Regions from separate parts of the Streptomyces sp. NPDC107528 genome, predicted to be linked through region 2. Evidence: predicted binding sites of a transcription regulator. Region 2 holds the regulator's gene; each other region holds the start of a gene.

Region 1 (9,938 bases), on a different contig from region 2:
CATCTGACCCGTCTCTTCCGCGGTCAACCCCACCGCGATCCTCAGCAGCAACAGCTCCCGCTGGTTCTCGGGCAGGTTGGCCAGCAGTTTCTTGGCCCACTCGGCGTCGCTGCTGAGCAGCGCCCGCTCCTCCGGGCCGAGGGAGTCGTCCGGGCGTTCCGGCATCTCGTCGGACGGGACCGCCGTGGAACCCGGGTGCCGCATCGCCGCCCGCTGCAGGTCGGCGACCTTGTGCGCGGCGATGGCGAAGACGAACGCCTCGAAGGGGCGGCCGGTGTCCTTGTAGCGCGGCAGCGCCAGGAGGACGGCGACGCAGACCTCCTGGGCGAGGTCCTCGACAAAGTGACGGGCGTCGCCAGGGAGACGGGACAGCCTGGTGCGGCAGTAGCGCAGGGCCAGGGGGTGGACGTGCGCGAGCAGATCGTGCGTGGCCTGCTCGTCCCCGTCCACGGCGCGATGGACGAGTGCTCCGATCGCCCCGTGGGCATAAGCCGCCTCGTCCTCACGCATCGGTCCATGGTGCCTTGCGGCCGTTTGGTCCGTGGCATCGTGTCCGACGTTGTGCACCGAAGCGTTATGAGCAGGTGCGGCAGAACTCATCCCCTGCGCCCTCCCCTTCCGCTCGACCGACTCGTCCCCGAGAGACTCCACATTCTCAAGGATGCGGCATCCGCGGCGAAACGAGCACCGGGCGCCGACAGGACCCCTTGACCGGCCTCGCAACCGCGCCCCAAAAGGGGCGCGGGCCGCGACATCATGCGGCTCCGCCGCGTGGGCGCGGCCAGCCTCAAACGACCCGCACACAGCAACGGCCCGCAGGACCGAGTTCTCAGCGAACCAGACCCCACCGGAATCCGAGCGCCACGGCGTGCGCCCGGTCCGACGCACCGAGCTTCTTGAACAGCCGCCGGGCGTGCGTCTTCACGGTGTCCTCGGACAGGAACAGCTCCCGACCGATCTCCGCGTTGGAACGACCATGGCTCATACCCTCGAGCACCTGGATCTCACGCGCCGTGAGCGTCGGCGCCGCACCCATCTCGGCGGACCGCAGCCGCCGCGGGGCAAGCCGCCACGTGGGGTCGGCCAGCGCCTGCGTCACCGTGGCGCGCAACTCGGCGCGCGAGGCGTCCTTGTGCAGATAGCCGCGGGCACCGGCGGCGACGGCGAGCGCCACGCCGTCCAGGTCCTCGGCGACCGTGAGCATGATGATGCGCGCACCGGGGTCGGCGGACAGCAGCCGCCGCACGGTCTCGACGCCGCCCAGACCGGGCATGCGTACGTCCATCAGGATCAGGTCCGAGCGGTCGGCGCCCCAGCGGCGGAGGACTTCCTCGCCGTTGGCCGCCGTCGTCACGCGCTCGACGCCGGGCACGGTCGCGACCGCGCGGCGAAGCGCCTCTCGGGCAAGCGGGGAGTCGTCGCAGACGAGGACGGATGTCATGGCCGCCCTCCGCAGCTGATGCACGTCACCTTGAGCCTCCAGGCTGGTACGAAATCGTCACCTGTGCGGTCGACCGCCTCGGACGCGTGCCCGAGCGCTTGTTCCTTCAACCGCCTCCGCCCTCTCAACGACGGTCACTCGAAAGAGTTACGGGGGCATGTGCCGTCTTCGGCACTCTACGTGAGGGGGCGGACACGGGGCAGACATGCACGACGGACCCTCAATGATTCATCACAACCCATGCCCCATTCAGCCCTTTTTCTTCCCGTTTCACGGCGTTTGGGGCTAGATTCGCAATGAGTCATATTTTCATCTTCTTAGATCGTAGATGTACGGTCGTAGACACCGTATCCGCCCAGAACGGCTACAAGGGGTCACGCAATGGCAGATTTCTCCCGCCTTCCCGGACCGAACGCGGACCTGTGGGACTGGCAGCTGCTGGCTGCATGTCGCGGGGTGGACAGTTCGCTTTTCTTTCACCCGGAGGGCGAGCGCGGTGCGGCTCGGAGCGCTCGAGAGAACTCGGCCAAGGAGGTCTGCATGAGGTGCCCGGTGCGTGCGCAGTGCGCGGCACACGCGCTGGCGGTGCGGGAACCGTACGGCGTCTGGGGCGGCTTGACCGAGGACGAGCGCGAGGAGCTCATGGGGCGGGCGCGCAACCGGCTGGTGTCGGCCTCGACGACCGGCGGGGAGGCCGGCTCGCATCATTGAAGGAACGTTTCTCCACCTAAGGGCACGCGCATGCGTGCCCTTCTTCTCGTCGCTAGCGGGCGGCGGCCCGCGTCAGCTGTTCCAGCGTCGCCGCGACGGCCGGCACCTGCGCCAGGTCGGGCAGGGTGAGCGCGACGATCTCCCGCCGGACCGCCGGTTCCAGCGTCACCATGCGCGCCCCCCGCGGCCGTACGGACTCCACGGCGAGCTGGGGCAGGACGGCCACGCCCAGGCCGGCGCCGACCAGACCCACGACCGCGGGATAGTCGTCGGTGGCGAAGTCGATGCGGGGCGTGAAGCCGGCGCTCTCGCACACCTCGATCAACTGCCCCCGGCAGCGCGGGCATCCGGCGATCCAGGGCTCGGCCGCGAGCTCCCCGATGGCGACCGGTCCGGCGGACGCGGTGCGCGCGAGCCGGTGCCGTTCGGGTACGAGGCCTACGAGACGGTCCGTCAGCAGCGGGCGTACGACGAGGTCGTCCCACTCCCCTTCCTGGGCCGCGCCCTCGTAGCGGAAGGCGAGGGCCACGTCGCAGTCGCCCTCGCGCAACAGCTCGACGGACTTCGGCGGCTCGGCCTCCTCCAGGGAGACGCGGGTGCCGGGGTGCGCGGCGCGCAGGGCGGCGAGGGCGGTCGGGACGAGGGTGGAGCTGCCGCTGGGGAAGGAGACGAGCCGCACCCGGCCGGCCCGCAGCCCGGCGATGGCGGCGACCTCCTCCTCCGCGGCGGTGAGTCCCGCCAGGATCCCGGCGGCGTGCCGCACCAGTGCCTCGCCGGCCTGGGTCAGCCGCATCTCGCGTCCGGTGCGGATCAGCAGGGGCGTGCCGACGGAGGCCTCCAGGGCCTTCATCTGCTGGCTGACAGCGGGCTGGGTGCAGCCCAGTTCACGCCCGGCCGCGGAGAAGGAACCGGTGGTGGCGACGGCGCGCAGGACGCGGAGGTGACGGGCTTCGAGCACGATTCGAGCATAAGCGAACCTTGGAGTAGATGCCGAATAGTGCGTCGACACTTTGGGCCTACGTCGCCTACCGTGCCGTCATGAAGCTTCTGTCTGTGAATCTGGGCCGTGCGAAGGCGGTGCCGTACACGGATCACGCCGACGGTGTGACCGGCATCGACAAACAGCCGGCGGCGGGGCCGGTCCGGGTCGCGGCGCCCGGGCCGAAGGGCGTCGGGGGGAGCGGGCTGGCCGGGGACGCCGTGTGCGAGAAGCGGCACCACGGCGGCGACGACCAGGCCGTGTACGCGGTCGCGCGCGAGGACCTCGACGACTGGGAGCGCGAGCTGGGGCGGTCGCTGGCGAACGGCGTGTTCGGGGAGAACCTCACGACGTCCGGCCTGGACGTGTCCGGCGCGCTGATCGGCGAGCGCTGGCGGATCGGGCCCGAGGTGGTGCTGGAGGTGACGTGCGGCCGGATTCCCTGTCGTACCTTTCAGGGGCATCTGGGTGAGACGCAGTGGGTGAAGCGGTTCACGGCGAAGGCCGCGCCGGGCGCGTATCTGCGGGTGATCGAGCCGGGTGAGATAAGGGCGGGCGACGCGATGGAGATCATCCACCGCCCGGATCACGACGTGACGGTGGCACTGCAGTTCCGGGCGGTCACGACGGAGCGGAAGCTGCTGCCGCGGCTGCTGGCGGCCGGTGCGGCGCTGCATCCGGAGTCGTTGGCGACGGCCCGGAAGTACGTGTCCCAGCACGGGGTCTGACCGCGGCTCACCTGCCGGGTGTTCGCCGGGGCTTCACCGACAGGGAGGCCCTGTGCAGGGAGCGGACGCGCAGACTCCGGGTCATTAACCTTGCGCCATGACAACGGCTCTCATCACGGGATCGACCGCGGGCATCGGCGCGGCCTTCGCACGGCGGCTGGCCGCCGACGGACACAACCTGGTGCTCGTGGCCCGGGACACCAAGCGGCTGCGGGAGCAGGCGACCGAACTGCACGACCGGCACGGCATCGAGGCGGAGGTCCTGACGGCCGACCTGGCCGAGGACACCGGCATCGAGACGGTCGCCGCCCGCCTCGGCGACCGCAGGAACCCGGTCGACCTGCTGATCAACAACGCCGGCTTCGGCAACAAGGGCCGCTATCTCGACGTCTCCATGGCCGACGAGCTGAAGATGCTCAAGGTGCACTGCGAGGCCGTACTGCGCCTGACGTCGGCGGCGTCGGAGGCGATGCGTGAGCGGGGGCGGGGCGGTGTCGTGAACGTCGCCTCCGTGGCGGCCTTCGTACCGCGCGGCACATACGGCGCCTCCAAGGCGTGGGTCGTGCAGTTCACGCAGGGAGCGGCACGGGATCTGGCCGGGAGCGGCGTGCGGCTGATGGCGCTGTGCCCCGGGTTCGTGCGGACCGAGTTCCATGAGCGGGCCGGGATGGGGACGGACAACATCCCGGGCTGGATGTGGCTCGACGCGGACAAGCTGGTGGCGGCGGCACTCCACGATCTGGCGAAGGGCAAGGCGGTGTCGATTCCGGACCCTCGCTACAAGGTTCTGCTGGGCGCGGCGAAGCTGGTGCCGCGGGGGGTGCTCGGGGGGATCAGCTCGCGGACGGGGCGGAAGTACGGGCCGCAGTAGGCGCGTTGGAAGAGCTGGGCGCCTGGGCCGCCGCGGTGGGAAAATGGTGGTGTCCAGCCGTACCCAGCATGACCGGGAGGCCGACGCCATGACCTTCGTACAGCTCATCGACTGTAGGACCAGCCGTTTCGACGAGATGAACCGGCTGATGGACAGGTGGGTCGAGCAGACCAAGGGGAAGCGGACGGCGACGCACGACATCATCGGGAAGGACCGGTCCGACGCGTCGCACTTCATCGAGATTGTGGAGTTCCCGTCGTACGACGAGGCGATGCGGAACTCGAATCTGCCCGAGACCGACCGGATCTTCCAGGAGATGGTGGCGCTCTGTGACCAGGCGCCCACCTTCACCGATCTGGACGTGGTGCGCGACGAGCAGCTGAACGTCGTGGCCGCGCGGACCTTCTTCGAGGCCATGGGCAGGATGGCGCCGGAGCAGATCGGCGAGCACCTCACGGACGACTACGTGGATCACGATCCGTCGCATGCGCAGCCCGTGCAGGGCGTCGACGGCATGCGCGAGGTGTACGCGGGCTGGTACGCCGCCTTCGACTTCACCTTCCGGATCGACGACCAGCTGGCCCAGGACGACCAGGTGTGCACCCGGTGGACGTGGGCCGCGCGGCACAAGGGCGAGTTCCTGGGGATTCCGGCGACCGGCCAGGACGTGACGATGCAGGGCATGGCCTGGCAGCGGTTCCGGGGCGGCAGGATCTGCGAGACCCGCTGGCTCTACGACCGGGCGGGTCTGCTGGAGCAACTGGGGGTACTCGGCGAGTGAAGCCCGCGAAGGGGAAGGCCCCGGTCCCGCACGAGAGTGCGGGACCGGGGCCTTCTGCGTGCGCATGAGCCGCTGGGCTCAGCGCGCGTGAGCTGCTGGGCTCAGTGGGAGTGCCCGTGGCCGTGACCACCGGCCGCCGGCTCCTCCTCTTCCTTCTTCTCGACGACCAGGGTCTCGGTCGTGAGAAGCAGGGAGGCGATGGAGGCGGCGTTCTCCAGGGCGGAGCGGGTGACCTTGACCGGGTCGATGACGCCGGCCTTGACCAGGTCGCCGTACTCGCCGGTCGCGGCGTTGAAGCCCTGGCCCTTGTCGAGCTCGGCGACCTTGGAGGTGATGACGTAGCCCTCGAGGCCGGCGTTCTCGGCGATCCAGCGCAGCGGCTCGACGGCGGCCTTGCGGACGACCGCGACACCGGTGGCCTCGTCGCCGGTCTTGTCGAGGTTGCCGTCGAGGACCTTCACGGCGTGGACCAGAGCGGAGCCACCACCGGAGACGATGCCCTCCTCGACCGCGGCGCGGGTCGCGGAGATGGCGTCCTCCAGACGGTGCTTCTTCTCCTTCAGCTCCACCTCGGTGGCGGCGCCGACCTTGATCACGCACACGCCGCCGGCCAGCTTCGCGAGGCGCTCCTGGAGCTTCTCGCGGTCCCAGTCGGAGTCGGTGTTCTCGATCTCGGCCTTGATCTGGGCGACGCGGCCCGTGACGTCCTCGGACTTGCCGGCGCCGTCGACGACCGTGGTGTCGTCCTTCGTGACGGTGATCCGGCGAGCGGAACCGAGCACCTCCAGGCCGACCTGGTCGAGCTTGAGGCCGACCTCCTCGGAGATGACCGTGGCACCGGTGAGGACCGCCAGGTCCTGCAGCATCGCCTTGCGGCGGTCACCGAAGCCGGGGGCCTTGACCGCGACCGCGTTGAAGGTGCCGCGGATCTTGTTGACGACCAGGGTCGACAGGGCCTCGCCGTCGACGTCCTCGGCGATGATCAGCAGCGGCTTGGAGGCACCGGCCTGGATGACCTTCTCCAGCAGCGGCAGCAGGTCCGCGATGGAGGAGATCTTGCCCTGGTTGATGAGGATGTACGGGTCCTCGAGGACGGCCTCCATGCGCTCCTGGTCCGTCACGAAGTACGGCGACAGGTAACCCTTGTCGAAGGCCATGCCCTCGGTGAAGTCCAGCTCCAGACCGAAGGTGTTGGACTCCTCGACGGTGATGACACCGTCCTTGCCGACCTTGTCCATCGCCTCGGCGATGAGCTCGCCGACCTGCGTGTCCTGGGCGGACAGACCGGCGACGGCGGCGATGTCGGACTTCTCGTCGATCGGGCGGGCGGTCGCGAGGAGCTCCTCGGAGACCGCGGCCACGGCCGCGTCGATGCCCTTCTTCAGCAGCGCCGGGGAAGCACCCGCGGCGACGTTCTTCAGGCCCTCGCGCACGAGCGCCTGGGCGAGCACGGTGGCGGTGGTCGTACCGTCACCCGCGATGTCGTTGGTCTTGGTCGCCACCTCCTTCACCAGCTGGGCACCGAGGTTCTCGTACGGGTCCTCGACCTCGACCTCACGGGCGATGGTCACGCCGTCGTTGGTGATGGTGGGCGCGCCGAACTTCTTGTCGATGACGACGTTGCGGCCCTTGGGGCCGATGGTCACCTTGACGGTGTCGGCCAGCTTGTTGACGCCGCGCTCGAGGGCGCGACGGGCGTCCTCGTCGAACTTCAGGATCTTCGCCATGGGAGCGGTTCAGCCCTCTCGGAAAACGTGGGTGAAACGAACTGCGCCCCGGACGCCCGGCTTCATAAGGTCGCGGGGGCCCGGGGCGCAGCTCACAAGCAAAAGTGCTTGAAGTGAATTACTTCTCGATGATCGCGAGCACGTCGCGAGCCGAGAGGACGAGGTACTCCTCGCCGTTGTACTTCACCTCGGTGCCGCCGTACTTGCTGTACAGCACGATGTCGCCGGTCTTGACGTCGAGCGGCAGGCGCTCGCCGTTCTCGAAGCGGCCCGGGCCCACGGCCAGGACGACGCCCTCCTGGGGCTTCTCCTTGGCGGTGTCCGGGATGACCAGGCCAGAGGCGGTGGTCTGCTCGGCGTCGAGCGGCTGGACCACAATGCGGTCCTCGAGCGGCTTGATGGCAACCTTGGAGCTGGTGGTCGTCACGATCCGACCTCCCCCTTCGGAGATCTCACGGGGTTAACTGTCTGAGGTGGCGACCAGGTGGATCCGTCGTCGCGGGTGCCGGACCTGCCCGTCGCGTAGTTGGCACTCTCCAGTGGGGAGTGCCAGACCCGAGACTATGACCGCGATTAGCACTCGGTCAAGCGGACTGCTAATTCGCTGCCCCGGCTGAGCCGCGTTCGGGTGACGGGCGCCGGCGGTGAGCGGTGTTGCCATGGCCGCCTGGGGCTGAGTGCCTGGCCCGGCGCCGAAAGGATCCCTCGGACGCCGGGCCCTCAGATGTAGTCCTCCAACCGGCCCACCGTCAGCCCTCGCCCCTGGATCTCCCGGAGCAGCCTCGTCGTCCGCTCTCTCAGCGTCAGCCCCGCCGGCTCGCCCGAGGGGACCGACACGATGTCCCCGGCGCGCAGGCGGCGGGGGCCGTGCGCGTACGTCAGTTCGCCGTCGCCCTCCATCGCCGCCCGCCACAGCACGACCGCCGTCACCCCGCAGTGGGCCGCGGCACGGAGTGTGGTGGTGTCGTACGTGCCGTAGGGCGGGCGGAAGAGGCGGGGGCGGATGCCGAAGCGGGCGCGGAGCTTGTTCTGCTGGCCGCAGATCTCGGCACGCTGGCCGGCATACGGCAGGCCGCTCAGGGCGGCGTGGTCGAGGGTGTGGTTCTGGATCGACGCGCCCACCGAGCGCAGGCGCGCGAAGTGGCCGTAGCCCGGGCCGACCACACTGTCCGTGAGGAACATGCTGACGGGCAGCCGTAGTTCACGGACCATGTCGACGAAGCGCGGGTCCTTCTCGGCGCCGTCGTCGTAGGTGAGGAAGACGACCTTGTCGCGGGTGGGCGCGCGGTGCACGACGGGCAGGGGGTGGCCGCCGGGCGGTCCGAGCCGCAGCCGACGGTCGGGCGGGGGCGGTGGCGAGGCGAGTGGGGCGGTCAGGCCCCAGCGCCGGTACGGCTGTGCCGTCTGCGTCGGGCCGTCCGTCGGCCGTGAGCTGTGGGCCGCCCTGTCGCCCGGCTTACCGCCGCCGGGGCCGGCCGGACCGGCCGACGGCGCACAGCCGGCGAGCATGACGGAAGCCAGGACCGCGACCGCCACGGCCCGCGGCCCGGGCGCCCGCCTCACAGGTAGTCCTCCAGCCTGGCCACCGCGTAGCCCTCGGCCGTCACCTTGTTCAGGAACCGGCGGATCATGTCGGGCATTGTGCCCTTCCAGTCCTCGCGGCCCCGGAAGTGAGTGAGGACGATGTCACCCGATCGGATCTTCTGGTCCCACTCGCGGTACTCCCAGTGGTCGACGAAGACCTCCTCGTTCCACAGCGGGACGTACTTGATGCCGCACGACTTCGCGGCGCGCAGGCTGTCCCTGTCGTAGTTCCCGAAGGGCGGGCGGAAGAGCAGCGCGGGCTTGCCGAAGCGCTCCTCGATGACCTCCTGCATGCCGCAGATCTCGTACTGCTGACGGCGGTAGGAGAGGGCGGGGAGGTAGGGGTGGTGGAGGGTGTGGTTGTTCAGGGTGACGCCACTGCGCTGCATCCGCTTGAAGTAGCCGTAGTCGTCCTTGATCACGTAGTCGCTGAGGAAGGCGGTGTACGGCACCTGCAGGTCGTCCATCATCCGCAGGAAGACGGGGTCCTTCTCGGCGCCGTCGTCGATGGTGAGGAAGACGACCCGCTGCTTGGTGGGGACGGTCGTGAAGACCGGCGGGAGACCGAGCTCCTCGTGTCCGTCGACTTCGAAGCCCTCGCGGGTGGCGATCCTCGGTTTCGTGGCGGGTGGGGGCGGGGGCGTGAGCGGGATTCTCGACAGGCCCCAGCGTTTCGCGGCGGCGGCTCGGGCGGCGAGCGCGGACTGCGCCGACTTGAACTTCTTGGCGTGCGAGTCGGGGGCGTTCCCGGCGGGCGGGCCCGCGGTGGTGGCCGGGGGCGGCGCCTTGAGGGGCTGCCGGCTCGGGGTGGGATGTGCGGGCCCGGATGCGCCTGCGCCCGCGGGTGCACAGCCCGCGGCGATGGCGGCGACGGCGAGCACGGCGACTGCGCCGCGGACCCGTGAACCTCCCGCTGCCCGGCCACGCCACCCCACAGCTGCCCCATTGGGGCTACTTTTGTCATTTTGTACTACTAGTCGCATGGTGCGGGATCTTCGCAGGCGCCCGGCCCGAAGCCGGGCCGACACCGCCGCCGGGAGACGGACCATCCACCGACTGGCCCACAGTGAGCGGCCGGTGCGCCCGCCGGCGGACAATGACCCGGTGAACGACCTC
Region 2 (9,938 bases):
CCATCGGCGCGGCCCGCCAGTACGCCCGGCAGGCCACCATCAGCAGGGTTCTGCAACGCGGACTGCTGCCCGGCGCCGTCGCTGAGATTCCCGGCGTGGCCAGCGCGCTGGTGTACGAGCCGTGCGACAAGGGCGGCCCGAGCGGCGACTTCTACGACCTCTTCCCGGCCGGCGACGGCCGCTGGTGCTTCGCCATCGGGGACGTCCAGGGCAAGGGCCCCGAGGCGGCCGTGGTTATCGGCATCGCACGCCCGTGGCTGCGGCTCCTCGCGCGGGAGGGCTACCGGGTCGCCGACGTCCTCGACCGCCTCAACCAGCTCCTCCTCGACGACGCCACGGAGGCCGCCGACGCCGCCGCGCGCGCCCTCGTCGGCCCGGTCCCGCCGGCGCCCGGCGACGGCCCGCAGACCCGCTTCCTGTCCCTCCTCTACGGCGAACTCACCCCCTTCGACGGCGGCATCCGCTGCACCCTCGCCTCCGCCGGACACCCGCTGCCGCTGCTGCTGGGCGCGGGCGGCGAGGTCCACACCGCCGCGCACCCGCAGACCCTCCTCGGGGTCGTCGAGGACGCCACGTACACCAGCGAGACCTTCGAGCTGCGCTCCGGCGACACCCTGCTGTGCGTGACCGACGGGGTGACGGAGCGGCGCAGCGGCGCCCGCCAGTTCGACGACGGCGACGGCCTCGCGACCGCGCTCGCGGGGTGCGCGGGGCTGAACGCCGAGCTGATCGCGGAGCGGATCCGCAGGCTCGTGCACGAGTTCAGCGGCCGTCCGCCGGAGGACGATCTGGCGTTGCTGGTGCTCCAGGCCGAGTAGCGGTTGTCTCGGTTCCGGCGGGCACGCGCGCGTGCTGGACAATGGAACCCATGCCTTCCGCACTCCCCGACGGCGAGCCCGTCCCCGACGACGGCTCGCTCCCCGCGTCCGCCCTCGCCGGGTCCGCCGACCGCCCCCTCGGCTTCTACCTGCACGTCCCGTACTGCGCGACCCGCTGCGGCTACTGCGACTTCAACACCTACACGGCGACCGAGCTGCGCGGGACGGGGGGAGTGCTGGCGTCCCGCGACAACTACGCCGAGACCCTCGTCGACGAGATCCGCCTCGCCCGCAAGGTCCTCGGCGACGACCCGCGCGAGGTCCGCACGGTCTTCGTCGGCGGCGGAACGCCCACGCTGCTGGCCGCCGACGATCTCGTACGGATGCTGGGGGCGATCCGCGACGAGTTCGGGCTGGCACCGGACGCGGAGATCACGACGGAGGCGAACCCGGAGTCGGTGGACCCGGCGTATCTGACCATCCTGCGCGAGGGCGGCTTCAACCGGCTGTCCTTCGGCATGCAGAGCGCGAAGCAGCACGTGCTGAAGGTCCTGGACCGCACGCACACGCCGGGCCGTCCCGAGGCGTGCGTGGCGGAGGCCCGCGCGGCGGGCTTCGAGCACGTCAACCTGGACCTGATCTACGGCACACCGGGCGAGTCGGACGACGACTGGCGGGCCTCGCTGGAGGCGGCGATCGGCGCCGGCCCGGACCATGTGTCCGCCTACGCCCTGATCGTCGAGGAGGGCACCCAGCTGGCCCGCCGCATCCGCCGGGGCGAGGTCCCGATGACGGACGACGACGTCCACGCGGACCGGTACCTGATCGCGGAGTCGGTGCTGTCGGAGGCGGGCTTCGACTGGTACGAGGTCTCCAACTGGGCGACCTCCCAGGCGGGCCGCTGCCTGCACAACGAGCTGTACTGGCGGGGCGCCGACTGGTGGGGCGCGGGCCCGGGCGCCCACTCGCACGTGGGCGGCGTGCGCTGGTGGAACGTGAAGCATCCGGGCGCGTACGCGGCGGCCCTGGCGGCGGGGCGGTCACCGGGGGCCGGGCGGGAGCTGCTGTCGGAGGAGGACCGGCGTGTCGAGCGGATCCTGCTGGAGCTGCGGCTTCGGGAGGGGGTGCCGCTGGGGTTGCTGCGGGACCAGGGGCTCGCTGCCTCGCGCCGAGCCCTCGCAGAGGGGCTCCTGCAGAGCGGTCCGTACGAGGAGGGGCGTGCGGTGCTGACGCTTCGGGGGCGGTTGCTGGCGGATGCCGTGGTCAGGGATCTGGTGGACTGATCACTCGGGCGAGTGAATCGGTGCGGAACGTCGGTTCGGTCCCTAACCTGAATTCCTAGGCTGCCGCCAAAAGGACGCGGCGGATGGGAGGCCATGGAGATGACCGCTGTGGACGAGCGTGGAATGGCCAATTACCTCGACAAGTTCGAGCCTCCCGAGGGCGTCAAGGCTGAGCTCCTCCGGGGGGTAATCGTGATGATGGCCAGCCCAGATCTGGTGCACAACCTGATCGTGATGCACACACTGCGGCAGATTCCCATGGACCGCTGGTATCCCATCCAGACCCAGGATGTCGACATCATCGGCGAGGCGAGCGTGCCCATCCCGGATCTGGTCGTGGCGGCTCCGGACGTACTGCCTGCCTCGGGGCATCTGCTGCCGTCCCAGCTGGTCACCATGGTTGTCGAGGTCGTCTCCAAGTCCAGCGTTCATCAGGACTACGTGGTCAAGAGGTCGATCTACGCGGCGGGCAAGGTGCCTGCGTATCTCATTCTCGATCCGATCATGGCGCAGTGCGTCCTACTGACGAGGCCTGAGGGCGACGGCGAGGACGCCAACTATCTGACGCAGCAGATCACCAAGTTCGGTGACCTGGTGTCACTGGAGGTTCTGGGCGTCGAACTGGACACCAGCGAGTTCGGAACGTTCCCCAACGTCAGGCCCCACCGCTACCCGTAACGAAGTCGATCAGCTCCTCCACCCGCCCCAGCAACTCCGGCTCCAGGTCCTTGTAGGACCCCACCCGCTTCAGGATCGCCTGCCACACCGCGCCGGTGTTCTCCGACGGCCACCCCAGCGCCCGGCACACCCCCGTCTTCCAGTCCTGCCCGTGCGGGACGCGTGGCCAGGACTCGATGCCCAGGGCCGACGGCTTCACCGCCTCCCAGATGTCGATGTACGGGTGGCCCACGACCAGGGCGTGTTCGCTGGTCACCGCCTCGGCGATGCGCCACTCCTTCGTGCCGGGGACCAGGTGGTCCACCAGGACGCCGAGGCGGGCGTCCGGGCCCGGAGCGAATTCGGTCACGATGGACGGCAGGTCGTCGACGCCCTCCAGGTACTCCACGACCACGCCCTCGATGCGCAGGTCGTCGCCCCAGACCTTCTCGACCAGCTCGGCGTCGTGGCGGCCCTCCACGTAGATACGGCCGGCGCGGGCCACGCGCGCGCGTGCGCCGGGGACGGCGACCGAACCGGACGCCGTACGGCGGGGACGGGCGGGAGCCGAGGACGACGGGCGTACGAGCGTCACCACCTTGCCCTCCAGCAGGAACCCCCGCGGCTCCAGCGGGAACACCCGGTGCTTGCCGAAGCGGTCCTCCAGCGTCACCGTGCCCGCCTCGCAGCGGATCACCGCGCCGCAGAAACCCGTGCCCGGCTCCTCCACGACCAGGCCCGGGTCCGCCGGTACCTCGGGGGCGGGCTTGGGCTTCTTCCAGGGCGGGGTCAGGTCCGGGGAGTACTGGCGCATTCGGATGACGATAGGAGAAGCCCTGCGGGTACGTCTCGCGGATCAGGGCGACACGCCGAAGCGGGCCGCCAAGGCGTCCCGCTGCTGTCGTACGAACTCCGCATCCACCACCGCTCCGTGACCGGGCACGTACAGCGCGTCCTCGCCGCCCAGGTCCAGCAGGCGGTCCAGGGCGGCCGGCCACCGCGACGGTACGGCGTCGGGGCCCGCCTGGGGTTCGCCGGACTCCTCCACCAGATCGCCGCAGAAGACGACCTCCCGGTCGCCCGAGGCCCCGCCCGGCACGAGCACGGCCAGATCGTGGGCGGTGTGGGCCGGGCCCACGTTCGCCAGCAGGACCTGCCGGCCGCCGTCCAGGTCGAGGGTCCACTCGCCGCTCACCTGGTGGCGGGGACGGACCAGGGCGTCGATCGCCTCGTCCGCCGCGTCCGGGTCCAGGCCGTTGCCGACGGCGTCCGAGCGCAGTTCCGCACGCGCGTGTGCGGACACCGTGTCCATGCCCACCGGGCCGTACACCTCCGCCCCGGCGAACGCCGCAGCCCCGAAGACATGATCGAAGTGCGGATGCGTCAGCGCGAGATGAGTCACACGGTGACCCGCGAGCCACTGCGCCTGCGTCCGCAACCGCGCGCCCTCCCCGAGGCTTGACCCGGCGTCGATCACGAGCGCCGTTTCCCGGCCCACGACCAGCCCCACGGTGCAGTCCCAGCCCGGAAGCCGGCATCTGCCCACCCCGGCCGCCAGCCGTTCCCACCCGAGCTCTTCCCAAGTCACCGTCATACGGCGACGCTAACCAAGACAGCACCGTCGGGCATGGTGGTGCCGGACCGGCCTTGCCCGGGGCGTACCCCACCGCCGTACACTGGCCGGGGACGGTTGGCACTCACCAGCGCAGAGTGCCAGGCGAGATGTCAAGGGGACGACTTCTGGAGGTGTGCGCGGTTGCTGAGTGAACGCAGGCTTCAGGTGTTGCGCGCCATCGTCCAGGACTATGTCGGGACCGAGGAGCCGGTCGGATCGAAGGCGCTGACCGAGCGGCACAACCTCGGGGTCTCCCCGGCGACCGTCCGCAATGACATGGCCGCCCTGGAGGACGAGGGATTCATCGCCCAGCCGCATACCAGCGCGGGGCGCATCCCGACCGACAAGGGCTACCGGCTGTTCGTCGACAAGCTCGCCGGCGTCAAGCCGATGACCCCGCCGGAGCGGCGCGCCATCCAGAACTTCCTCGACGGCGCCGTCGACCTCGACGACGTCGTGGCGCGCACCGTACGGCTGCTCGCGCAGCTCACACGGCAGGTCGCCGTCGTGCAGTACCCGTCGCTGACCCGGTCCACCGTCCGGCATGTCGAGCTGCTCTCGCTCGCGCCCGCGCGCGTGATGCTCGTGCTGATCACGGACACCGGTCGGGTCGAGCAGCGGATGATCGACTGTCCCGCGCCCTTCGGTGAGGCCTCGCTCGCGGATCTGCGCGCGCGGCTGAACAGCCGGGTCGCGGGGCGGCGCTTCACCGATGTGCCAAGGCTCGTCGAGGACCTCGCAGAGGCCTTCGACATAGAGGACCGCGGCACCGTCTCGGCCGTGCTCTCCACCCTGCTGGAGACACTCGTCGAGGAGAACGAAGAGCGGCTGATGATCGGCGGCACCGCCAATCTCACCCGCTTCGGACATGACTTCCCCCTCACCATCCGGCCCGTCCTGGAGGCCCTGGAGGAGCATGTCGTGCTCCTCAAGCTCCTTGGCGAGGCAGGGGATTCGGGCATGACCGTACGCATCGGTCACGAGAACGCCTACGAGGGACTCAACTCAACGTCTGTCGTGTCGGTCGGCTACGGTTCGGGCGGTGAGGCAGTAGCCAAGCTCGGCGTGGTCGGACCGACCCGCATGGATTACCCGGGAACGATGGGAGCGGTACGCGCAGTGGCACGGTACGTCGGACAGATCCTGGCGGAGTCGTAAGTGGCCACGGACTACTACGCCGTTCTCGGCGTGCGCCGCGACGCGTCGCAGGAAGAGATCAAGAAGGCCTTCCGGCGGCTCGCGCGCGAGCTGCACCCGGACGTCAACCCGGATCCGAAGACCCAGGAGCGGTTCAAGGAGATCAACGCCGCTTACGAGGTGCTGTCGGACCCGCAGAAGAAGCAGGTCTACGACCTCGGCGGCGACCCGCTGTCCCAGGCGGGCGGCGCGGGCGCGGGCGGCTTCGGTGCGGGTGGCTTCGGCAACTTCTCGGACATCATGGACGCCTTCTTCGGTACGGCGTCCCAGCGCGGCCCGCGCTCGCGCACCCGTCGGGGCCAGGACGCGATGATCCGGCTGGAGGTCGAGCTCGACGAGGCGGCCTTCGGTACGACGAAGGACATCCAGGTCGACACGGCCGTCGTCTGCAACACCTGCAACGGTGAGGGGGCTGCCCCCGGCACCTCCGCCCAGACGTGTGACATGTGCCGCGGTCGCGGTGAGGTCTCGCAGGTGACGCGGTCCTTCCTGGGCCAGGTCATGACGTCGCGGCCCTGCCCGCAGTGCCAGGGATTCGGCACGGTGGTTCCCACGCCGTGTCCCGAGTGCGCGGGCGACGGACGCGTGCGGTCCCGTCGGACGCTCACGGTCAAGATCCCGGCCGGTGTCGACAACGGCACCCGGATCCAGCTCGCCGGCGAGGGCGAGGTCGGGCCCGGTGGCGGTCCCGCCGGTGACCTGTACGTCGAGATCCACGAGCTGCCGCACTCGACCTTCCAGCGGCGGGGCGACGACCTGCACTGCACGGTGACGATCCCGATGACCGCGGCGTCCCTCGGCACGAAGGTGCCGCTGGAGACGCTAGACGGCCTGGAGGAGGTCGACATCCGGCCCGGCACCCAGTCCGGTCAGTCGATTCCGTTGCACGGACGCGGTGTGACGCATCTGCGGGGCGGCGGGCGCGGCGACCTCATCGTGCACGTCGAGGTCACCACGCCGACCAAGCTGGACCCCGAGCAGGAGCGGCTGCTGCGCGAGCTGGCCAAGCTGCGCGGCGAGGAGCGGCCGACGGGGCAGTTCCAGCCGGGGCAGCAGGGGTTGTTCTCGCGGTTGAAGGACGCGTTCAACGGGCGTTGACGTGAGCTGTGAGGTGGTGCTGGGGGTCCGGGGGTCGGCCCCCGGGCGGGCACAGTCAGCCGGGGCAGCAGGGGTTGTTGTCGCGGTTGAAGGACGCGTTCAACGGGCGTTGACGTGAGCTGTGAGGTGGTGCTGGGGGTCCGGGGGTCGGCCCCCGGGCAAGCACAGTCAGCCGGGGCAGCAGGGGTTGTTCTCGCGGTTGAAGGACGCGTTCAACGGGCGCTGAGTCCGGCGGGCCAGTCCCCGTACATTGCACGGCACAGGGCCGATTCGGACTTGTTCGGAGGACGTGACAACATGCCGTCATGTCCTCCGCGCTGACCGGTCTCTTCCCCCATCCGATCGTGCAGGCCCCCATGGCGGGCGGCGTCTCCGTGCCGCAGCTCGCCGCTGCCGTGTCCGAGGCAGGTGGGCTGGGGTTCCTCGCCGCCGGGTACAAGACCGCCGACGGGATGTACCAGGAGATCAAGCAGCTGCGGAGTCTGACGGGCCGGCCCTTCGGGGTCAACCTGTTCATGCCGCAGCCCGAGTATGCCGACGCCGCGGCCGTGGACGTCTACGCGCATCAGCTCGCCGGTGAGGCCGCCTGGTACGAGACCGAGCTGGGGGACCCGGACAGCGGGCGGGACGACGGGTACGACGCCAAGCTGGCCGTGCTGCTCGACAACCCGGTGCCGGTCGTCTCGTTCCACTTCGGGGTGCCGAAGCCGGATGTGCTGGAGTCCCTGCGCCGCGCCGGCACCTTCACCCTCGTCACCGTGACCGCACCGGACGAGGCCCTCGCCGTACAGCAGGCCGGTGCCGATGCCGTGATCGTGCAGGGAGTGGAGGCCGGCGGGCATCAGGGGACGCATCGGGACAACCCGGAGACGGATCGGTCGGGCATCGGACTGCTCGCCCTCATCGCGCAGGTCCGGGAGACCGTGAGCCTGCCCATCGTCGCCGCCGGCGGCATCATGCGCGGCAGCCAGATCGCCGCCGTCCTCGCGGCCGGGGCCGCTGCCGCCCAGCTCGGCACCGCCTTCCTCGCCACCCAGGAGTCCGGCGCCAACGCCCTGCACAAGCAGGCGCTGACCAACCCCCTGTTCGCACGGACCGAGTTGACGCGCGCGTTCTCCGGCCGGCCCGCCCGCGGCCTGGTCAACCGCTTCATGCGCGAGCACGGGCCGTACGCCCCCGCCGCCTACCCCGAGGTCCACCACCTGACCTCACCCCTGCGTAAGAAGGCCGCAGCGTCCGGTGACGCGCAGGGCATGGCCCTGTGGGCCGGGCAGGGGCACCGCATGGCACGCGACCTGCCGGCCGGGCAGCTGGTGGAGGTACTGGCCGCCGAGCTGGCCGCCGCGGCGACAGCGTTGTCGGCGGCGCGCGAGGGGGGTGCGGTCGGATGACGGCGCCGGTGTTCGTCGTCGAGTCGCTGGAGCGGGGCCACCTCGCCGGCGGCGAGTACGTTCTCGACGGCCCCGAGGGACGGCACGCTGTCTCCGTGAAGCGGCTGCGGGCCGGCGAGGAGGTCGTCCTCACCGACGGGCTCGGGCGCTGGGTCGAGGGCGTCGTCAAGGCTGCCGAGGGCAAGGACCGGCTGGTCGTGGGCGTGGGTGCGGTGGCCGAGGAGCCGGCGCAGCAGCCTCGTATCACCGTCGTCCAGGCCCTCCCCAAGGGCGACCGCGGTGAACTGGCCGTCGAGACCATGACCGAGACCGGCGTCGACGCGATCGTGCCGTGGGCGGCTGCCCGGTGCATCACCCAGTGGAAGGGCGAGCGGGGGGCGAAGGCCCTCGGCAAGTGGCGGGCCACCGCCCGCGAGGCCGGCAAGCAGTCGCGCCGGGTGCGCTTCCCGGAGGTCGCTGAGGCGGCCACGACCAAGCAGGTCGCCGCGCTGCTCGCCGACGCCGACTTCGCCGCCGTACTGCACGAGGAGCGCGACTACGGCAGCGAGCCGCTCGCGACGGCCGAACTGCCCGCCGAGGGCGAGATCGTGCTCGTCGTCGGCCCCGAGGGTGGCGTGGCCCCCGAGGAACTCGCCCTCTTCGAGGAGGCGGGCGTGAAGGCGTACCGTCTGGGCCGTACCGTCCTGCGCACCTCCACCGCCGGAACCGCGGCGACGGCACTGCTCCTCGGCCGCACCGGCCGCTGGTCCTGACAGCAGGAGGGACGTCCCCCCGTGGAACTCGCCCAAGTACGGCTGCTGGTCGGCGACTTCGCCGCCTGCTACCGCTTCTACGCCGATGTCCTCGGCCTCAAGCCGCAGTCGGGCGCGACGAACGGGCCCTACGAGAAGTTCAGCCCCGCCACCGGTTCGGCGGGCGTCGCCCTCCAGGACCGGGCGATGATGGCCGCGATCGTCGGCGAACTCGGCGACGAGGCCAAGGGCCACCGCTCACTGGTGGTCCTGCGCGTCGACGATCTGGACACCTACTGCGAACAGATCACCGCACGCGGCGCGACCCTCCTGCACGACCCCGCCCCGATGACCGACCGCATGCGCGTCGCCCACCTCAAGGACCCCGAGGGCAACCTGGTCGAGCTTCAGGAGTGGCTGCTCCTGCGCTCCTGAGGATCGACTGCCTCCCGCCGTGAACTGCGCGAGCAGGGAGTGGCCGTATGCGCTCTACCGCGGCGGCCGGGACAGTGGCAGGCTGCGGTCCCATGGGGGCATTCAGGAGGGTCTGGCCTCGCGCGGACCGGCGTGCTGGGCGTCGTATGCGCGGGGCGCGGGTGGCCGGCGTGGCGGGGCTCGCGGTCGTCGCCGTCGGCTCGGTGACCGGCTGCGATCCGGGTGGACTGAGCTCGGCGACCGTGGCGTTCACGACCGATCAGACCGTGACCGAGGAGCTGGAGCGGCAGAAGGCCGACGTGCAATGGCTCAACTGCACGGGCTCGTACGACGGCGGCCAGAACGGCAGTTCGCCGACCGCGAGTGAGAACACCGTCGTCAAGGTCGACTGCGAGGGCGAGACCAAGGACGGCAAGGACATCGTCGTCACCGGCCGGATCACCCGGGCCGTCAGCGGTTCCTGTGTGCGCGGGGACCTGGTCGCCAAGATCGACGGCAAGGAATGGTTCCACGTGAACGGGCTGGGCAAGTGCGACGCCACGCCCTCGCCCGTCAACCCGTCCGGGGGCGGACAGGAGCCCGGCCCCACGGTCACGGTGACGGTCACCAAGACCGTCTACTGCAAGCAACACCCGAACTGCTGGCCGGAGGGCAAGTGACCGTGTCCTGGCGGGAGTTGGGGCAAGTGATCCAAAGGCCTGTCCGCGGACGCC
Region 3 (9,938 bases), on a different contig from region 2:
CGGGCGGGCTGCCGCGTGCGGTCGCCGGGCGATGCGTTAGAGGTGGTTGCCGTCGGGCGGGCCTCCGCAGGCGATCGCCAGGGCAATGCGGTCCAGACGGCCCGTCGTCAGGCGCGATGGTCCAGGCGGACGCTATCCGGCGGACTGCTGCCGCGGTCGCCAGGGGGTGCGATCGAGGCGGTCGCCGTGACGCGGGCTGGTTCGAGTGGACGTCGTCAGGCTGGCTGATTCGCGTGGACGCCGCCCGGCGGGCTGATGCCCGCGATCGCCCGCCACTCCGGCAAGCTGAGCCAGGCAAACGCCCTGCAAGGCCCCCCGCCGAGCGCCGCTCACTCGCGTCGCTCGCCGCCGGTTTCCTCCTCCAACGCCCGCAACTGCTCCAAGAACCACTGCGCCGGAGGCAACGCCGTACCCCCCGCCGCCAGCCGTTTCGAGCGTTCCGCGCGCTCCTCCGGGCCCATGGACAGCGCCTCGTGCAGGGCCCGTGCCGTGCCGATCACGTCGTACGGGTTGACGGGAATCGCGTCCTCGCCCAGTTCCGAGAAGGCGCCCGCCTCGCGGGACAGCACGAGGACGCAGCCCTCGTCGGAGACGACCGGCACCTCTTTGGCGACGAGGTTCATGCCGTCGCGGATGGGGTTGACCAGGGCGACGTCCGCCAGGCGGTACGCGGCGAGGGAGCGGGCGAAGTCGTCCTTGACGTGGAGGACGATCGGGGTCCAGGTCGGGGTGCCGTAAGCGGAGTTGATTTCGTCCGCCAGTCGCTGGACCTCGGCGGTGTAGTCCCGGTACACCGCGAGGTCCTGGCGGGAGGGGTACGCGAACGCCACGTGGACCACCCGCTCGCGCCACTCGGGGTGGTCGTCGAGCAGCTGCCGGTATGCGAGCAGGCCGCGCACGATGTTCTTGGACAGCTCGGTCCGGTCGACGCGGACGACGGTCCGGCGGGCGGTGCCGTCCGGTGCCGTGCCGATCTCCGAACGCAGCGCGGCCATCCGCTCCTCGACATCGGCCTCGTGGGAGCGGGCGCGCAGGAACTCCGCGTCGGCGCCCAGGCCGTGCACGCCGATCCACGTGGTCCGCAGCGGGGGGCGCCCGGTCGACGTGTGCTGGACGGACGCCGGGGCGCCGCTCGGCCAGGACGGGACGATCCGTTCGCGGTCCACGGCCTCGGCGCATGCCATGAACGCCTGCGCCCACCGCCAGGTGAGGAAGCCCAGCCGGTCGGCGCCCAGCATCCCCCACACGAGCCGCGCGCGGATGTCGTCCGGAAGCATGGAGAAGTACTCCGGTGGCGCCCACGGCGTGTGCGAGAAGTGCCCGATTCTGATGTCAGGCCGCAGCTCCCGGAGCATCCCCGGGACCAGGCACAGGTGGTAGTCCTGCACCAGCACCGCCGCCCCGGGCGCGGCCCGGTCCGCCAGCGCCTGCGCGAAGGCACGGTTGTACGTCTCGTACGACTCCCACTGGCGGCGGAACTCCGCGTCGAAGACCGGCTCCAGCGGAGTCTGGTAGAGCATGTGGTGGACGAACCAGAGGACCGAGTTGGCGACGCCGTTGTACGCGTCGGCGTGCACGTCGGCCGGGATGTCCAGCATCAGCACGCCGTCCTCGCCGACGCCGCGCCGCACCGCCTCCCGGTCCCCGTCGGACAGCGCCGAGCACACCCATAGCGCGTCGGTGTCCGGCCCGATCGCCGACAGCCCGGAGACGAGTCCGCCACCGCCTCTCTTGGAGTGCAGCGAGCCGTCCTCGCGCACCGCATACGAGACCGGGCCGCGATTCGACGCGACCAGCACCTTGGCAGCACCCTGCGTGGAAGCCATACGCCTCAACCTAGCCCGGCCCGGAAACGCTCAAACGTACGGTTCCACTCAGTGGCCGGTCCGTATACGATCAGCGGCCCTGCCCGGCGTATGACCCGGTACGGGGCCTTATGCGACCTTCCGTTTGGCGTACTCGGCGATCTCCACCATCGGCGGCCGCTCCTCGGTGTCCACGGAGTACGTGCGCGGCTCGAATCCGTCCTCGCCCCGCTCGAACTGTGTCAGCGCCGGCCGGACGAGGTGGCCACGCGCCAGCCGCAGCTGGGCCGTGCGGTAGATCGCGGCCGACATCCGGCCCAGGGCCTGTCCGTCCTGGTGGCGGTGCTTGCGGACGCCCACGTCCACCTGGGCCAGCGCGTCGAGGCCCACCAGATGCAGGGCGTCGACCAGCATGCCCAGCTCCACGCCGTACCCGACGGGGAACGGGAGCTGTTCCAGCAGGGAGCGGCGGGCCGCGTACTCGCCGCCGAGCGGCTGCACGAAACCGGCCAGCTGCGGCCAGTGCATGTTCAGCAGCGGGCGCGCCATCAGCTCGGTCACCCGGCCGCCCTGTCCGGCCGCCCCGCCGAGGGGACGGTCGTACATGCCCTTGACCAGGTCGACCCCGGGGTCGGTGAGCAGCGGGCCGACGATCCCGGAGACGAAGTCGGAGGAGAACTCCTTCAGGTCCGCGTCGATGAAGCAGACGATGTCCCCGGTCGTGACGAGGAGCGAGCGCCACAGGACCTCGCCCTTGCCGGGCACGGCCGGGATGCGCGGGAGTATCGCGTCCCGGTGCACCACGGTGGCGCCCGCCGCGGCGGCCACCTCGGAGGTGCGGTCCGTGGACCCGGAGTCGACGACGACGATCTCGTCGACCAGCGGGACCTGTTGCATGAGGTCGTGACGGATGATCGCGACGATGTCGCCGACCGTCTCCTCCTCGTTCAGCGCGGGCAGCACGACGGAGACCGACTGGCCCGAACGCTGTTTGGCGGCGAGTATGTGGTGGAGCGGGCGATCGGTCGCGGACCAGGAGCGGGTGCTCAGCCAGCGCTCGACTTCTTCCAGCACAGTCGGCGACTCCTCACTGTCGTGATCACAGCAGGTAATCGTGTGATCCATCTCGCGGTTCGGACGACTATCTCAACTGTCCTGGCCTTCGGTTACAGTCTTGAACAACGCGGGTGACCATCGCATGTCCGAGGTCGCCCATAGTTGACAACCGAATACAGCTCATCCAGAGGGGCAGAGGGAAACGGCCCGATGAAGCCCCGGCAACCCTCCAGCCGGTCTCGTGGCGATCACTGTCGATCGTCCCCGCGAGGCTCCCGGCTAGGGAAGGTGCCAAATCCGTCTCACGGCGAGATGCGTCGTGAGGAAGATGAGGAGAAAGGGCCTCGCCTCACATGGCTGTGCAGACTGTTGCAAGCACCACCGACTCCACCGTAGACCTTGGTCCCGCCGCGGCGCTGTCCTGCCGCGAGTGCGGTCACCGGGTACCCCTCGGACCGGTCTTCGCGTGCGAGGAGTGTTTCGGCCCGCTGGAGATCGCGTACGACTTCTCGGCCTACGACACCGAGGAGCTCCGCAAGCGCATCGAAGCGGGCCCCGCGAACATCTGGCGTTACGCCCCCCTGCTGCCCGTCCCCGCGGACGTGGCCACCAAGCCGAACATCAATCCCGGCTGGACCAAGCTCGTCCAGGCCGACAACCTCGCGAACGAGCTCGGCGTCGACGCCGGCAAGCTGTTCGTCAAGGACGACTCCGGCAACCCGACGCACTCCTTCAAGGACCGCGTCGTCGCCCAGGCCATCGAGGCCGCGCGCGCCTTCAACTTCACCACCCTCTCCTGCTCCTCCACCGGCAACCTCGCCGGTGCGGTGGGTGCCGCCGCCGCCCGCGCGGGCTTCAGGTCCTGCGTGTTCATCCCGCACGACCTGGAGCAGGGCAAGGTCGTCATGGCCGCGGTCTACGGCGGCGAGCTCGTCGGCATCGAGGGCAACTACGACGACGTGAACCGTTTCTGCTCCGAGCTGATCGGTGACCCCGCCGGCGAGGGCTGGGGCTTCGTCAACGTCAACCTGCGGCCGTACTACGCCGAGGGTTCCAAGACCCTGGCGTACGAGATCTGCGAGCAGCTCGGCTGGCAGCTGCCGGACCAGCTGGTCGTGCCGATCGCCTCCGGCTCGCAGCTCACGAAGATCGACAAGGGCCTGCAGGAGCTGATCAAGCTCGGGCTCGTCGAGGACAAGCCGTACAAGATCTTCGGCGCGCAGGCCGAGGGTTGCTCGCCGGTGTCGACGGCGTTCAAGGCGGGCCACGACGTGGTCCGGCCGCAGAAGCCGAACACCATCGCCAAGTCGCTGGCGATCGGCAACCCGGCCGACGGTCCGTACGTCCTGGACATCGCCCGCCGCACGGGTGGTTTCGTGGAGGACGTGACCGACGAGCAGGTCGTCGACGCGATCAAGGTCCTCGCCCGGACCGAGGGCATCTTCGCGGAGACCGCCGGCGGAGTGACCGTGGGTGTCACGAAGAAGCTGATCGAGAGCGGTGTGCTGGATCCGAGCCTCACGACTGTGGTGCTCAACACCGGCGACGGGCTGAAGACGTTGGATGCGGTGGCCGGTACCGGGCTGACTGCGACGATTCGTCCCAACCTGGATTCGTTCCACGAGGCCGGCCTCGCATAGCTCAGCCCAGCCCCGCCCCTTAGCCCATTCACCTGACCGGAGGTCATTACGTGAGCGTCAACGTCCGCATCCCCACCATTCTGCGCACCTACACGGGTGGCCAGGCCGAGGTCGCCGCCGAAGGTGCCAACCTCGGCGAGGTCATCGCCGACCTGGAGAAGAACCACACCGGGATCGCCGCCCGAGTTCTCGACGACCAGGGCAAGCTGCGTCGGTTCGTCAACGTGTACGTCAATGACGACGACGTCCGTTTCGAGCAGGGGCTGGAGACCGCGACTCCCGACGGTGCCGGCGTCTCCATCATTCCGGCCGTCGCGGGTGGCTGACAGGCTGACCGAATGACCGATCATTACCATCGGTAACCCCGGTAACCGAGAGTTCATCGAATTGCCCCCTCCGTGAGAGAAGCGGAGGGGGCAATTCTGTGTGGTTGAGCGAGGTACAGTTGGGGAACGTGCCGCCGTTCCACTGGTCGGCTGCCCTTGATTTCTGCCGCAAGCCCGACAAGAAGTAGCCAAAGTGTGCGGGTTTTTTGCGGCTTTTGTTCCCTATGCCGGGTCCGACTTGACCTGAAGTCAGCGGAATTGTCCCCACATTCCCGACCGGTCGTGCCCGGAATTCTCGTCCGATTGACCTGTTGCAGACGGCAGTTGGGCAGATACATTCAGCCGCGGTCGACGCGTTCCGGCGCACGCCCCCGACCGATGGGGGGTGAGGTCTGACCCGGATCCGCGAAGTGTGGATCTGTGCAAGGGCCAGTAATAGGGGAGTTAGGCATGGCTCAGGGCACCGTCAAGTGGTTCAACGCGGAGAAGGGGTACGGCTTCATCGCGGTCGACGGTGGTGCGGATGTTTTCGTCCACTACAGCGCGATCCAGATGGACGGTTACCGCACCCTGGAGGAAGGCCAGCGGGTCGATTTCGAGATCTCGCAGGGCCAGAAGGGGCCGCAGGCGGACATGGTCCGTCTGGCCACCGGCTGAAGCACGCGTCGACTAACAGCAGCGACGTTCTTCTTCGAAGGGCTCGCACCTCCCGAGGTGCGGGCCCTTCGCCATGTCCGGGGTCCGTCCGGGTCCTGTCCCGAGCCTGCCGGCTCCGGCCCCCGGCCGCGCCCGTCCCTGTTCGCGCACCGCAGAGCGTGCCGCCCGATACCCGAGAGGCGCTTGCACTCGCCTACCCCGAGTGCTAATCATTGGCGTTAGCACTCTGAAGGTGAGAGTGACAAAGAAGGACCGGGTCGGTGAGGCCCGCAAGCCGGGTGGGGCAAGGAACCACGAGGCATGTGAGCCGTCCGTCGCGGGCGCGGGCGCGGTCCGAAGGAATCACCCCCAGTCCTGGAGGGACCACTTCACATGGCCAAGATCATCGCGTTCGACGAGGAGGCGCGGCGCGGCCTCGAGCGCGGCATGAACCAGCTCGCGGACGCCGTCAAGGTGACGCTCGGCCCCAAGGGTCGCAACGTCGTCCTCGAGAAGAAGTGGGGCGCCCCCACGATCACCAACGATGGTGTCTCCATCGCCAAGGAGATCGAGCTCGAGGACCCGTACGAGAAGATCGGCGCCGAGCTGGTCAAGGAAGTCGCCAAGAAGACGGACGACGTCGCCGGTGACGGTACGACCACGGCGACCGTTCTCGCCCAGGCCCTCGTCAAGGAAGGCCTTCGCAACGTAGCCGCCGGCGCCAACCCGATGGCCCTCAAGCGCGGCATCGAGCGTGCCGTCGAGGCCGTCTCCGCCGCCCTGCTGGAGCAGGCGAAGGATGTCGAGACCAAGGAGCAGATCGCCTCCACGGCCTCCATCTCCGCCGCCGACACCCAGATCGGCGAGCTCATCGCCGAGGCCATGGACAAGGTCGGCAAGGAAGGCGTCATCACCGTCGAGGAGTCCCAGACCTTCGGTCTGGAGCTGGAGCTCACCGAGGGTATGCGCTTCGACAAGGGCTACATCTCGGCGTACTTCGCCACCGACATGGAGCGGATGGAGGCGTCGCTCGACGACCCGTACATCCTGATCGCCAACTCCAAGATCGGCTCCGTCAAGGACCTGCTCCCGCTCCTGGAGAAGGTCATGCAGTCGGGCAAGCCGCTGCTGATCATCGCCGAGGACGTCGAGGGCGAGGCCCTGTCGACCCTGGTCGTCAACAAGATCCGCGGCACCTTCAAGTCCGTCGCCGTCAAGGCCCCGGGCTTCGGTGACCGCCGCAAGGCGATGCTGAACGACATCGCCATCCTCACCGGTGGCGAGGTCATCTCCGAGGAGGTCGGTCTCAAGCTCGAGAACACCTCCCTGGACCTCCTGGGCAAGGCCCGCAAGGTCGTCATCACCAAGGACGAGACCACCATCGTCGACGGTGCCGGCTCCTCCGAGCAGGTCGCGGGCCGGGTCAACCAGATCCGCGCCGAGATCGAGAACAGCGACTCGGACTACGACCGCGAGAAGCTGCAGGAGCGCCTGGCGAAGCTCGCCGGCGGTGTCGCGGTCATCAAGGCCGGTGCCGCCACCGAGGTGGAGCTCAAGGAGCGCAAGCACCGCATCGAGGACGCCGTGCGCAACGCCAAGGCGGCCGTCGAGGAGGGCATCGTCGCCGGTGGTGGCGTGGCCCTGCTGCAGGCCTCCCAGGTGTTCGAGAAGCTGGAGCTCGAGGGTGACGAGGCGACCGGCGCCAACGCCGTGAAGCTCGCGCTCGAGGCCCCCCTGAAGCAGATCGCCGTCAACGGTGGTCTCGAGGGTGGCGTCGTCGTCGAGAAGGTGCGCAACCTTCAGGTCGGCCACGGTCTGAACGCCGCGACCGGCGAGTACGTCGACATGATCGCCGAGGGCATCATCGACCCGGCGAAGGTGACGCGTTCCGCGCTGCAGAACGCCGCGTCGATCGCCGCGCTGTTCCTCACCACCGAGGCCGTCATCGCCGACAAGCCGGAGAAGGCCGCTGCGCCTGCCGGTGGCGGCATGCCGGGCGGTGACATGGACTTCTGAGCCTCTTCGCAAGAAGGCTCGGACCCGGTCCGTCCATAGAGGGCGGCACTCCCTGTTACGACAGGGGGTGCCGCCCTCGGGCGTTTGCTCACCCGGCGATGGTCATCCTGGCCGGTCGGCCCGGAGGTGTCGGCGTTCGGCGAGTTCCGCCGTGCCGACCACGGTCAGAACCGGGGAGCCAGGCGGCGCGAACATGGTCACCACCAGCTGCGACTGAGCGTCCGGAAGGTTGTTGGCGCCCTGGTAGTGGATCACGTCACCCCCGGGCTCGAAGAGGGCGTCACCGGCCTTGAGCACCCGGGGCGGCTGCCCCTCCAGCTCGAAGAGGATCTCGCCCTGGGTCACATAGCCGAAGAGCGGCCCCGGGTGCCGGTGCGGCGGCGCACCCGGGTCGCCCGGCGCAAGGGTGACCCGGATGGTCCTGGCCTCGGCGCCCGCCGGAATCCGGGCCGCCGCCTCCGGCAGGGTGTTGATCACCTCGACGCCCGGGGGCAGGTGTGCGTGCTCAGCGCTCATGAATTCCTCCAAACAGGGAGTGTCCGCAGGAAGGACCAAACCGCGTCCCCGTTTGTGACAGCCCCCTCCCTGCACGCAGCCGAGCCCGGCCGTGCCGCGCTGTATGTGGCCGGGGTCACTGCCGGAGGGGGCGGGGTGCGGAATAGGCAACCTCTGATGAGCAGTTGCTTAAGGAGGTGCAACAATGCGCGTGCACATACCCGCTGGTCAATGCCTATCGAGGAGCTCCCCACGTGACCGTCACCCAGCCCACCGCCTCCCGTGCGGCCCAGATCCTGTCCCGGCCGACCGTGATCAACGGTCTGACCGTCCCCAACCGCATCGCGATGGCGCCGATGACGCGGATGTTCTCCCCGGGCGGCGTGCCCGGTGAGGACGTCGTGTCGTACTACGCGCGCCGCGCCGCCGCCGGCGTCGGTCTGATCGTCACCGAGGGCACGTACGTCGGGCACGACTCGGCCGGGCAGAGCCACAAGGTGCCGCGGTTCCACGGTGAGGAGCAGCTGGCGGGGTGGGCGAAGGTCGCCGATGCCGTGCACGCGGCGGGCGGCACGATCGTGCCGCAGCTGTGGCACATCGGCATGGTGCGTGAGCAGGGCCAGCCGCCCTACGCCGAGGCCCCCGCCGTCGGCCCCTCGGGCCTGCGCATCGGCGCCGATGAGCCCACCGGAAAGGCGATGACCCAGGGCGACCTCGACGACGTCATCGGCGCGTTCGCCCAGGCCGCCGCGGACGCCGAGCGCATCGGCTTCGACGGCGTGGAGATCCACGGCGCCCACGGCTACCTCGTCGACCAGTTCCTGTGGGGCGGCACCAACCGCCGCACCGACGCGTACGGCGGTGACCCGGTCGCCCGTACGAAGTTCGCCGCGGAGATCGTGGCCGCCGTACGCGAGAAGGTCACCGCGGACTTCCCGGTCATCTTCCGCTACTCGCAGTGGAAGCAGGAGGCCTACGACGCCCGGCTCGCCGAGACCCCCGAGGAGCTGGAGGCCATCCTCGCCCCGCTCGCCGCGGCCGGCGTCGACGCCTTCCACGCCTCCACCCGCCGCTACTGGGTCCCGGAGTTCGACGGCTCCGACCTCAACCTCGCCGGCTGGACGAAGAAGCTGACCGGCAGGCCCACCATCAGCGTCGGTTCGGTCGGCCTGGACGGCGAGTTCCTGGGCGCGTTCGCCGGCCAGGGCTCCGGGGTCAAGGGCATCGACGACCTGCTGGACCGTCTGGAGGCGGAGGAGTTCGACTTCGTCGCCGTCGGCCGGGCGCTGCTCCAGGACCCCGAGTGGGCGGCGAAGGTGCTGGGCGGCCGGTTCGAGGAGCTCGCGCCGTACGACGCGGCGTCGCTGAAGACCCTGAGCTGAGGCCCAACCAGCCGCTACTGTCGGAGAGATGAGGATTCTTCATCTCTCCGACACCCACATCGAGCGGACCGACGCCCCCAACGCATACGGCGTGAATGCCACCGACTCGCTCCGCCTGATGCTCGCCGAGCTGAGGCGTGTGCGGGACGTCGACGCGATCGTCGTCACGGGGGACATCGCGGACGACGGTGCGGTGGAGGCGTATACGGCCGTGCAGGAGCTCGTGGGCGAGTTCGCCCGCGGCCTGGGCGCGCCCGTGTTCTACACCACCGGCAACCATGACGAGCGCGGCGCCTTCGGGAAGGTGTTGGGCAGTGGCCACCCGGAACCGGAAGCGGTTCTGGAGTCCGAGGCGGGGGAGCGGGCGGCCGTGAGCACCGTCGCAGGCCGGCGGTTCGTCACGCTGGACTCGCTGGTGCCGGGGAAGGTGTACGGCCGACTGAGCGCGGCTCAACTCGACTGGCTGAAGGCGGTGTTGAGCACCCCGGCCGAGCAGGGCACCGTTCTCGCCCTCCACCACCCGCCGATCGCCCTCGACATCTCGGCGACCCAGCCGCACTTCGGCCTGCGCGACCCGGCCGA

Evidence for each region. The regulator HrcA, encoded in region 2, represses chaperone genes, less so after heat shock. The targets are predictions, from matches to a motif close to TTNGCACTCNGNNNNNCNGAGTGCNAA.
Region 1: groES (co-chaperone GroES) is a predicted target of HrcA. The motif match lies at 7,812-7,838, and genes of this name have one in related genera.
Region 3: groL (chaperonin GroEL) is a predicted target of HrcA. The motif match lies at 5,667-5,693, and genes of this name have one in related genera.

Annotation. Positions count from the first base shown of each region.
Region 1 is NZ_JBVKAV010000015.1:40,250-50,187, reverse strand. Features, by position in the region: gene ACZ7L5_RS38620 (sigma-70 family RNA polymerase sigma factor) at 1-510, opposite strand, end outside; gene ACZ7L5_RS38615 (response regulator transcription factor) at 830-1,441, opposite strand; gene ACZ7L5_RS38610 (WhiB family transcriptional regulator) at 1,823-2,152, shown strand; gene ACZ7L5_RS38605 (LysR family transcriptional regulator) at 2,205-3,110, opposite strand; gene ACZ7L5_RS38600 (MOSC domain-containing protein) at 3,191-3,859, shown strand; gene ACZ7L5_RS38595 (SDR family NAD(P)-dependent oxidoreductase) at 3,957-4,730, shown strand; gene ACZ7L5_RS38590 (ester cyclase) at 4,819-5,511, shown strand; gene groL (chaperonin GroEL) at 5,613-7,238, opposite strand; gene groES (co-chaperone GroES) at 7,357-7,665, opposite strand; gene ACZ7L5_RS38575 (polysaccharide deacetylase family protein) at 7,959-8,747, opposite strand; gene ACZ7L5_RS38570 (polysaccharide deacetylase family protein) at 8,798-9,805, opposite strand; gene ACZ7L5_RS38565 (THUMP-like domain-containing protein) at 9,927-9,938, shown strand, end outside.
Region 2 is NZ_JBVKAV010000002.1:43,599-53,536, forward strand. Features, by position in the region: gene ACZ7L5_RS05250 (SpoIIE family protein phosphatase) at 1-818, shown strand, start outside; gene hemW (radical SAM family heme chaperone HemW) at 869-2,101, shown strand; gene ACZ7L5_RS05260 (Uma2 family endonuclease) at 2,201-2,779, shown strand; gene ACZ7L5_RS05265 (DUF3097 domain-containing protein) at 2,757-3,572, opposite strand; gene ACZ7L5_RS05270 (MBL fold metallo-hydrolase) at 3,615-4,352, opposite strand; gene hrcA (heat-inducible transcriptional repressor HrcA) at 4,515-5,531, shown strand; gene dnaJ (molecular chaperone DnaJ) at 5,532-6,668, shown strand; gene ACZ7L5_RS05285 (nitronate monooxygenase) at 6,974-8,059, shown strand; gene ACZ7L5_RS05290 (16S rRNA (uracil(1498)-N(3))-methyltransferase) at 8,056-8,811, shown strand; gene ACZ7L5_RS05295 (VOC family protein) at 8,833-9,225, shown strand; gene ACZ7L5_RS05300 (hypothetical protein) at 9,372-9,884, shown strand.
Region 3 is NZ_JBVKAV010000017.1:156,437-166,374, forward strand. Features, by position in the region: gene ACZ7L5_RS41490 (alpha,alpha-trehalose-phosphate synthase (UDP-forming)) at 330-1,826, opposite strand; gene ACZ7L5_RS41495 (glucosyl-3-phosphoglycerate synthase) at 1,935-2,879, opposite strand; SAM riboswitch class I at 3,039-3,196, shown strand; gene thrC (threonine synthase) at 3,215-4,501, shown strand; gene ACZ7L5_RS41505 (MoaD/ThiS family protein) at 4,552-4,827, shown strand; gene ACZ7L5_RS41510 (cold-shock protein) at 5,278-5,484, shown strand; gene groL (chaperonin GroEL) at 5,857-7,479, shown strand; gene ACZ7L5_RS41520 (cupin domain-containing protein) at 7,582-7,995, opposite strand; gene ACZ7L5_RS41525 (NADH:flavin oxidoreductase) at 8,229-9,356, shown strand; gene ACZ7L5_RS41530 (metallophosphoesterase family protein) at 9,385-9,938, shown strand, end outside.